Sagittula sp. P11: one gene and its partner. The protein of the gene in region 2 interacts with the protein of the main gene of each other region in a pairwise test. Links are inferred from orthologs where the notes say so. Each region holds a gene or a part of one and is shown on either strand. Other genes may lie near its edges.

Region 1 (3,336 bases), 4.4 Mb from region 2 along the record:
TCGTAACGATGCCCCGCAGCGCTTTCGCCGATCACGTTCAATGTCATGCCGGGCGCAGCGTCGGTCACCGCATAGCCGTCCATGGCCGAGGATGGAAAGGGCGGCTGACTGCGTCTTGCGGAAACCGCGCGGGCCAGCGTCCGGCCCGATGCGGCCACCAACGGGACCTCTTCCGTCTCCATCGGCCGCACGAGCGAGAAGAGCTGCGCGAGGGCTTCCGCTACCGAGATCATGTCGCTTCGTAACGCCCTGATTTCCCGCCATCTTTCAGGGTGACGCGGATTCCGCCGATCTCCATCGCCTTGTCCACGGCTTTCACCATGTCGTAGACGGTCAGCGCTGCGGTCGAGACTGCGGTGAGCGCCTCCATCTCCACCCCCGTCTGGCCAGTGGTCTTGACCGTCGCGGTGATGCGCAGACCGGGCAGGTCGGCATCGGGTTCCAGATCGACGGACACCTTTGTCACGGGCAGGGGATGACACAGCGGGATCAGCTCTGGCGTCTTCTTCGCGCCCATGATCCCGGCCAGTCGTGCAACACCGATCACGTCGCCCTTCTTGGCGCTGCCTTCGTTGATAAGCGCGAATGTCTCCGGCGCCATGCGGACCCAGCCTTCGGCTGTGGCGACGCGGGCGGTCACCGCCTTGTCGGAGACATCCACCATGTGGGCTGCGCCGCGGTCGTCGAAATGCGTCAGGTCGCTCATGGTCACTCTCAGGCCGGGACGGGGTTTTTCAGCAAGGTTTCGGTCGCTTCCTGCACGTTTTCCTGTCGCATGAGGCTTTCGCCGATCAGGAAGGCGCGGGCGCCATACCCGGCCATGTCCGCCAGATCGGCGGGCGTGTTGAGCCCGGATTCGGAGATCAGGAAGCGGCCTTCGGGGACGCGCTTCGACAGGGTTCGCGTGGTGTCCAGCGTCGTCTCGAACGTCTTGAGGTTGCGGTTGTTCACCCCGATCAGCGGTGACTTGAGCGCCAGCGCGCGGTCGAGTTCTCCACCGTCGTGTACTTCGATCAGGGCATCCATGCCCCAGGCGTACGCGGCATCCTCAAGCTCGGCGGCCTGCGCGTCAGATACGGAGGCCATGATGATCAGGATGCAGTCCGCGCCAAGCGCGCGCGCCTCGGCCACCTGGTAGGTGTCGTACATGAAATCCTTGCGCAGGGCGGGCAGGGTGGTGGCCGAGCGGGCCTCGACCAAGAACTCCTTGGCGCCCTGGAAGGACGGCGTGTCGGTCAGCACGGACAGGCAGGTGGCGCCCCCGGCTTCATAAGCCTGCGCCAGCCGCGCCGGGTCGAAGTCGGCGCGGATCAAGCCCTTTGAAGGGCTGGCTTTCTTCACCTCTGCGATCAGGCCGTAGCCGGTTTTGGCGGCCAGGTACAACGCCTTGGCAAAGGGTCGGACGGGCGACGCGTCGCGTGCTTCGGCCTCCACCTCGGACAGCGGTTTGGCGCGCTTGTCGGCGGCGACCTCCTCCAGCTTGTAGGCCTTGATCTTGTCGAGGATCGTCTGGGTCATGGCGCCTCTCCGGTCCAGTTGATAGGTGCGGCGCCTTGCGTCTTAAGCCAGTCGTTGATGCGGGAAAAGGGCCGCGAGCCGAAAAAGCCGCGACGGGCGGACAGGGGCGAGGGGTGGGCGGTCTGCAGAACGAGATGGCCTTCGCCTCGAATGTCGCGGGCGAACCCCTGCGCGTGTTTGCCCCAGAGCAGGAAGGCGCGCGGCCTGTCGGACAGGGTATGCAACACTTGCCGCGTCAGTTCGGACCATCCGAGCCTCGCATGTCCGCCCGCCTGGCCGGCGGGCACGGTCAGCGCGGTGTTCAGCAAGAGCACGCCTTGGTCCGCCCAGAACCGCAGATCGCCGTTGGCCGGACAGGACCCGAGATCGTCGGTCATTTCCTTGTAGATGTTGTTCAACGACCTCGGCAGGGCGACATCCGGCGCGACCGAAAACGCGAACCCATGGGCGTGACCCGGCGTGGGGTAGGGGTCCTGACCGAGGATCACGACCTTCACCTCGTCGGGCGCGCAGGCCTCCATTGCTGCAAAGCGTTGGGCGTCGGGGGGCAGAATGTCGGCCCTTCCGGCAAGATCCGCCGCAATACGGGGCAGATCCTGCACGAAAAACGGCAGATGGCTCCAGCTCTCGGGCGGGGTCATGCCGCCTGAGTGGCCGCCGCCAAAGCTGCGACCTTTGCTTTCGCCGCGCCTGAATCGATGCTCTCGGCTGCTTGGGCCACGCCTTCGCGCAGGTCGACGGCCCGGCCGGCGATGGTCAGCGCAGCGGCGGCGTTCAGCAGGACCGCATCGCGATAGGCCGAAGACACGCCGTCCAACAGCGCCGCCATGGCCTTGGCGTTCTGTTCCGGGGTGCCCCCGATGATTGCTTCGAACGGATGCTCGGGCAGGCCTGCGTCTTCGGGGTGCAGCTCCACTTCCCGGATGCTGCCGTCCTCTTCCAGAGAGGCCACCCACGACACGCCCGCGATGGTCAGTTCGTCGGTGCCGTCAGAACCGTGCACCAGCCATGCCCGCTCTGACCCGAGCTTGCCGAGAACCTCTGCCATCGGGCGGATCAGGTCACGGGTGAAGGCCCCGGTCAGCTGCCGTTTTACGCCCGCCGGATTCGTAAGGGGCCCCAGGATGTTGAAGATTGTCCGCGTCCCGAGCTCGGCCCGGACCGGGCCGACGTGCGCCATGGCCGGATGGTGCATCGGCGCCATCATGAAGCAGATGCCGACGTCTTCCAGCGCCTTCTCGACACGGTCGGCGGGCAGCATCACGTTGATCCCGAGCTGGGACAGTGCGTCCGCCGCGCCGGATTTCGACGACAGGTTGCGGTTGCCGTGCTTGGCCACGGTCACGCCGGCCCCGGCCACGACAAAGGCCGTCGCGGTCGAGATGTTCAGCGTGCCCTTTCCGTCGCCGCCGGTGCCAACGATGTCCATCGCCCCCTCCGGCGCGCGGACCTTGTTGCATTTCGCGCGCATCACCGCGGCGGCGGCGGCGTATTCGTCCACCGTCTCGCCCCGCGTGCGCATCGCCATCAGAAGCCCGCCGATCTGCGCGGGGGTGGCTTCGCCGTTGAACAGGATGCTGAAGGCGCGCTCCGCCTCGTCGCGGGTCAGGGCGCGGTCGGCGGAGGCCCCGATCAGCGGTCTGAGATCGTCGCTCATGCCGGCACCTTCAGGACGTCGAGGAAGTTGCGGAGCATGGCGTGACCGTGCTCCGACGCGATGCTTTCGGGGTGAAACTGCACGCCGTGGATCGGCAGGCTTTCATGCGCCAGCCCCATGATCGTGCCGTCGGACAGCTCCGCCGTCACCTTGAGGCACGA
Region 2 (3,663 bases):
GGCGTGATCTCCGGCCTCGTCTCCGCGGTCACGCAGATCACCGACCGCTCCGGCCAGATGAAGGACGGCGCCGAAGACCTCGCCCACCGGACGGAACAGCAGGGCGCCGCCATCACGCGTAGCGCCGACGGCGTTACCCGCGTGACGGAAGAGACCCGCGACGATGCGCACCGCATCGCGTCGGCGAAGGAAGAGGCGCGCGCCGCCTCCGACACCGCCGCCGAATCGGACCGCACCGTGGCAGAGGCAATCGCCGCCATGGACCAGATCAGCCAGCGCTCCGACGAGATCGCCAAGATCGTCACCGTGATCGAGGAACTGGCCTTCCAGACCAACCTCCTCGCCCTCAACGCAAGGGTGGAGGCCGCCCGCGCGGGCGAATCCGGCCGCGGCTTCGCCGTCGTGGCCGAAGAGGTGCGCGACCTCGCGGGCCGTTCCTCGAAGTCCGCCCTCGACATCAAGAAGCTGATCTCCGAAAGCCACAAGGAGGTGCAGGACGGCGTGCAGCTCGTCAATGGCGCGGGCCAGTCGCTGCAGATCATGGTCCGGAGCATCCACAAGATGGACGAGACCCTCTCCGACATCGCCGCCTCCACCAGCGCGCACGCCAGCGACCTGGCCGAGATCGACTCCGCGATGAAGCTCCTTCAGGACCTGACCCGCGCCAACGCCGGGCTTGTCGCCGACACGCGGACCAGTTCTTCCGCACTTGCAGGCACCGCGCAGGACCTCTCGCGCACCGTATCGGAGTTCAGGCTGGACACCGCAGAGCCCGTGATCATGCCCGCCGAACGCGCCGCCTGACCCGGGCGGCGCCGGACATCTTCGGAACTTCCACACCGTTGCCGCGTTTCCTGTTCAACCCGGCAACGTAAAGGAGATCCAAGATGGACCTCATCCGCATCATCCTCAGCCTGTTCCTGCCGCCCCTGGGCGTCTTCCTCGAAGTGGGCCTTGGCAAGCACTTCTGGCTCAATATCCTGCTGACCCTTCTCGGCTGGCTCCCCGGCGTCGTACACGCGATCTGGGTGATCTCGCGCCGTCCCGCCCACGCGTGAGCCCGGCCATGACCGACGCGCACAGGCACGACGCAAAGACCATCTTCGCCAAGGTCGAGCGGGCGGAACGCATCGCCCGCCGCATGGACGCCGCCATGTACCTGCCCGGCACGCGCATCCGCCTCGGCTGGGACAGCATCATCGGCCTCGTTCCCGGCATCGGCGACACGCTGGCCCTGACGCCGTCGGCCTACATCGTCTACCTCGCCCACGACATCGGCGCGCCGAAGCACCTTCTGGCGCGGATGGCCGGCAATGTCGGCATCGATTGGGTGATCGGCCTCGTGCCCTTGGTCGGCGACATCTTCGACGTGGGCTTCAAGGCCAACCTCCGCAACGCCGCGCTCATGCGCGACTTCGCGGAAAGGCGCCACGCCGATACGACACCCGGCCAGACCCCGCGCCAACCCCCGACCCGCACCCCGGTGCAGGGCCTCGGACGGTCCCGCGGCGCCAACGCCTGACACGACCGGCGACAGTCCCGGGCAGAAAAACCCTCGCAAACAAACGAAAAGGGGCGCCGCAAGGCGCCCCTTCGTCATGTCGGAACCGGTGAAGGCTCAGCCGACCAGCTCGAGACCTGAGAAGAAATACGCGATCTCCTGAGCCGCGGTGTCCGGCGCGTCCGACCCGTGGACGGAGTTCTCGCCCACCGACTCGGCGAACTCGGCGCGGATGGTACCCGGGGCCGCATCGGCCGGGTTGGTCGCGCCCATCACTTCGCGGTTCTTGGAGATGGCGTTCTCGCCTTCCAGAACCTGTGCGACGATCGGGGCGGACGCCATGAACTCGCACAGCTCGTCGTAGAACGGGCGCTCGGCGTGCACCTTGTAGAACTCGCCGGCCTGCGCCTTGGTCAGGTGGATCCGCTTCTGCGCGACGATGCGCAGACCGGCCTCCTCGAACTTGGCGTTGATCTTGCCGGTCAGGTTGCGGCGGGTTGCATCGGGCTTGATGATCGAAAAGGTGCGCTCGAGGGCCATCGTGTTATCCTCCAGATGGATCCGACCCACAGTCCGGGGTCGTCAGGGTGTATCGCGGCGCCCGATAACACGGCCTCCCGGATCAGGAAACCCCTCATGACCATGCGTCACACGTGCCCTGCCCGGCCTCGGGACGCAAACCACGGCCCGAAGCCCGCCCCGGGACCATCGCGGCCCCACCCGCCGCGCATCCCCATACCCGTCATTCGCCTGAAACGCGCCCCACGGGTCGGCGGGCGGGCGCTTTTGCGAAAGCAAACAGTGCCGCCCGCCGACGTGCCTTTCCCCTCCCCGAACCCTCTGCTAAAGCGCCTCCATGCTGCGTATCTCATCCCTCTCCTATTCGGTCGAAGGCCGTCCCCTCTTCGAGGAGGCCACCGCCACGATCCCCGAAGGTCACAAGGTCGGCCTCGTCGGCCCGAACGGCGCGGGAAAGACCACGCTCTTCCGCCTGATCCGGGGCGAGCTGACCATCGACGGCGGCGACATCTCCCTGCCGTCCCGCGCCCGCATCGGCGGCGTCAGCCAGGAAGTCCCCGCCTCAGAGACCTCGATCCTCGACACCGTGCTCGCCGCCGACACCGAGCGCGCGGCGCTTCTTGCCGAACAGGACACCGCCTCCGGCCACCGCATCGCCGAGATCCAGACCCGCCTCGCCGACATCGACGCGTGGAGCGCGGAGGCCCGCGCCTCCTCGATCCTCAAGGGCCTGGGCTTCGATCCCGAGGAACACTCGCGCCCCTGCTCCGCCTATTCCGGCGGCTGGCGGATGCGCGTGGCGCTGGCCGGCGTGCTCTTCGCCCAGCCCGACCTGCTGCTGCTTGACGAGCCGACCAACTACCTCGACCTCGAGGGCGCGCTCTGGCTCGAATCCTACCTCGCGCGCTACCCGCACACGGTCATCGTCATCTCCCACGACCGCGGCCTCCTGAACCGCGCCGTCAGCTCGATCCTCCACCTCGAGGACCGCAAGCTGACCTACTACGGCACGCCCTACGACGGCTTCGTCAAGCTGCGCGCCGAAAAGCGCGCCCAGCTCGCCGCCACCGCCAGGAAACAGCAGGACCGCCGCGCCCACCTGCAGTCCTTCGTCGACCGTTTCCGCGCCAAGGCCAGCAAGGCCAAGCAGGCGCAGGCCCGGCTGAAGATGATCGAGCGCATGGACATGGTCACCCCGCCCGAGGAGATGGCCAAGCGCGTCTTCACCTTCCCGCAGCCGGACGAGCTTTCGCCGCCCATCGTCAACATCGAGGACGGCACCACCGGCTACGGCGACACCGCCGTGCTGCGGCGGCTCAACCTGCGCATCGACCAGGACGACCGCATCGCGCTTCTGGGCAAGAACGGCCAGGGCAAGTCGACCCTGTCGAAGCTGCTGGCCGACCGCCTGCCGCTGATGGACGGCCGGATGAACCGCTCGTCGAAGCTGCGCATCGGCTACTTCGCCCAGCACCAGGTGGACGAACTGCACCTCGACGAGACGCCGCTCCAGCACCTGCAGCGCGAACGCCCCGACTCTCCGCCCGCGAAACTCCGCGCGCTGCTCGCAGGGTTTGGCCTCTACGCCGCGCAGGCCGAGACGGAGGTCGCGCGCCTCTCCGGCGGCCAGAAGGCACGGCTCT

The links. The genes of interacting proteins can lie anywhere in the genome.
Region 1: the proteins of ndk (region 2) and CDO87_RS21995 interact in binary tests that used the Escherichia coli proteins (3 or more experiments, as listed by UniProt). The link is inferred for Sagittula sp. P11 from one-to-one orthologs.

Annotation. Positions count from the first base shown.
Region 1 is NZ_CP021913.1:4,609,762-4,613,097, reverse strand. Bases 338-3,336 are described here. They hold CDO87_RS21995 (uracil-DNA glycosylase), read right to left. Parts: upstream 2,160-3,336; coding sequence 1,515-2,159; downstream 338-1,514. Other genes in these bases: CDO87_RS21985 (aminodeoxychorismate/anthranilate synthase component II), read right to left, coding at 3,172-3,336; trpD (anthranilate phosphoribosyltransferase), read right to left, coding at 2,156-3,175; trpC (indole-3-glycerol phosphate synthase TrpC), read right to left, coding at 715-1,518; moaC (cyclic pyranopterin monophosphate synthase MoaC), read right to left, coding at 338-706. Also shown: gephyrin-like molybdotransferase Glp, read right to left, coding at 1-233; more of moaC, read right to left, coding at 230-337. UniProt on the Escherichia coli protein: Excises uracil residues from the DNA which can arise as a result of misincorporation of dUMP residues by DNA polymerase or due to deamination of cytosine.
Region 2 is NZ_CP021913.1:234,021-237,683, forward strand. What follows is about bases 331-3,319. They hold ndk (nucleoside-diphosphate kinase), read right to left. Parts: upstream 2,042-3,319; coding sequence 1,619-2,041; downstream 331-1,618. Other genes in these bases: CDO87_RS01165 (methyl-accepting chemotaxis protein), read left to right, coding at 331-804; CDO87_RS01170 (YqaE/Pmp3 family membrane protein), read left to right, coding at 888-1,058; CDO87_RS01175 (DUF4112 domain-containing protein), read left to right, coding at 1,067-1,522; CDO87_RS01185 (ABC-F family ATP-binding cassette domain-containing protein), read left to right, coding at 2,358-3,319. Outside these bases: more of CDO87_RS01165, read left to right, coding at 1-330; more of CDO87_RS01185, read left to right, coding at 3,320-3,663. UniProt on the Escherichia coli protein: Major role in the synthesis of nucleoside triphosphates other than ATP. The ATP gamma phosphate is transferred to the NDP beta phosphate via a ping-pong mechanism, using a phosphorylated active-site intermediate.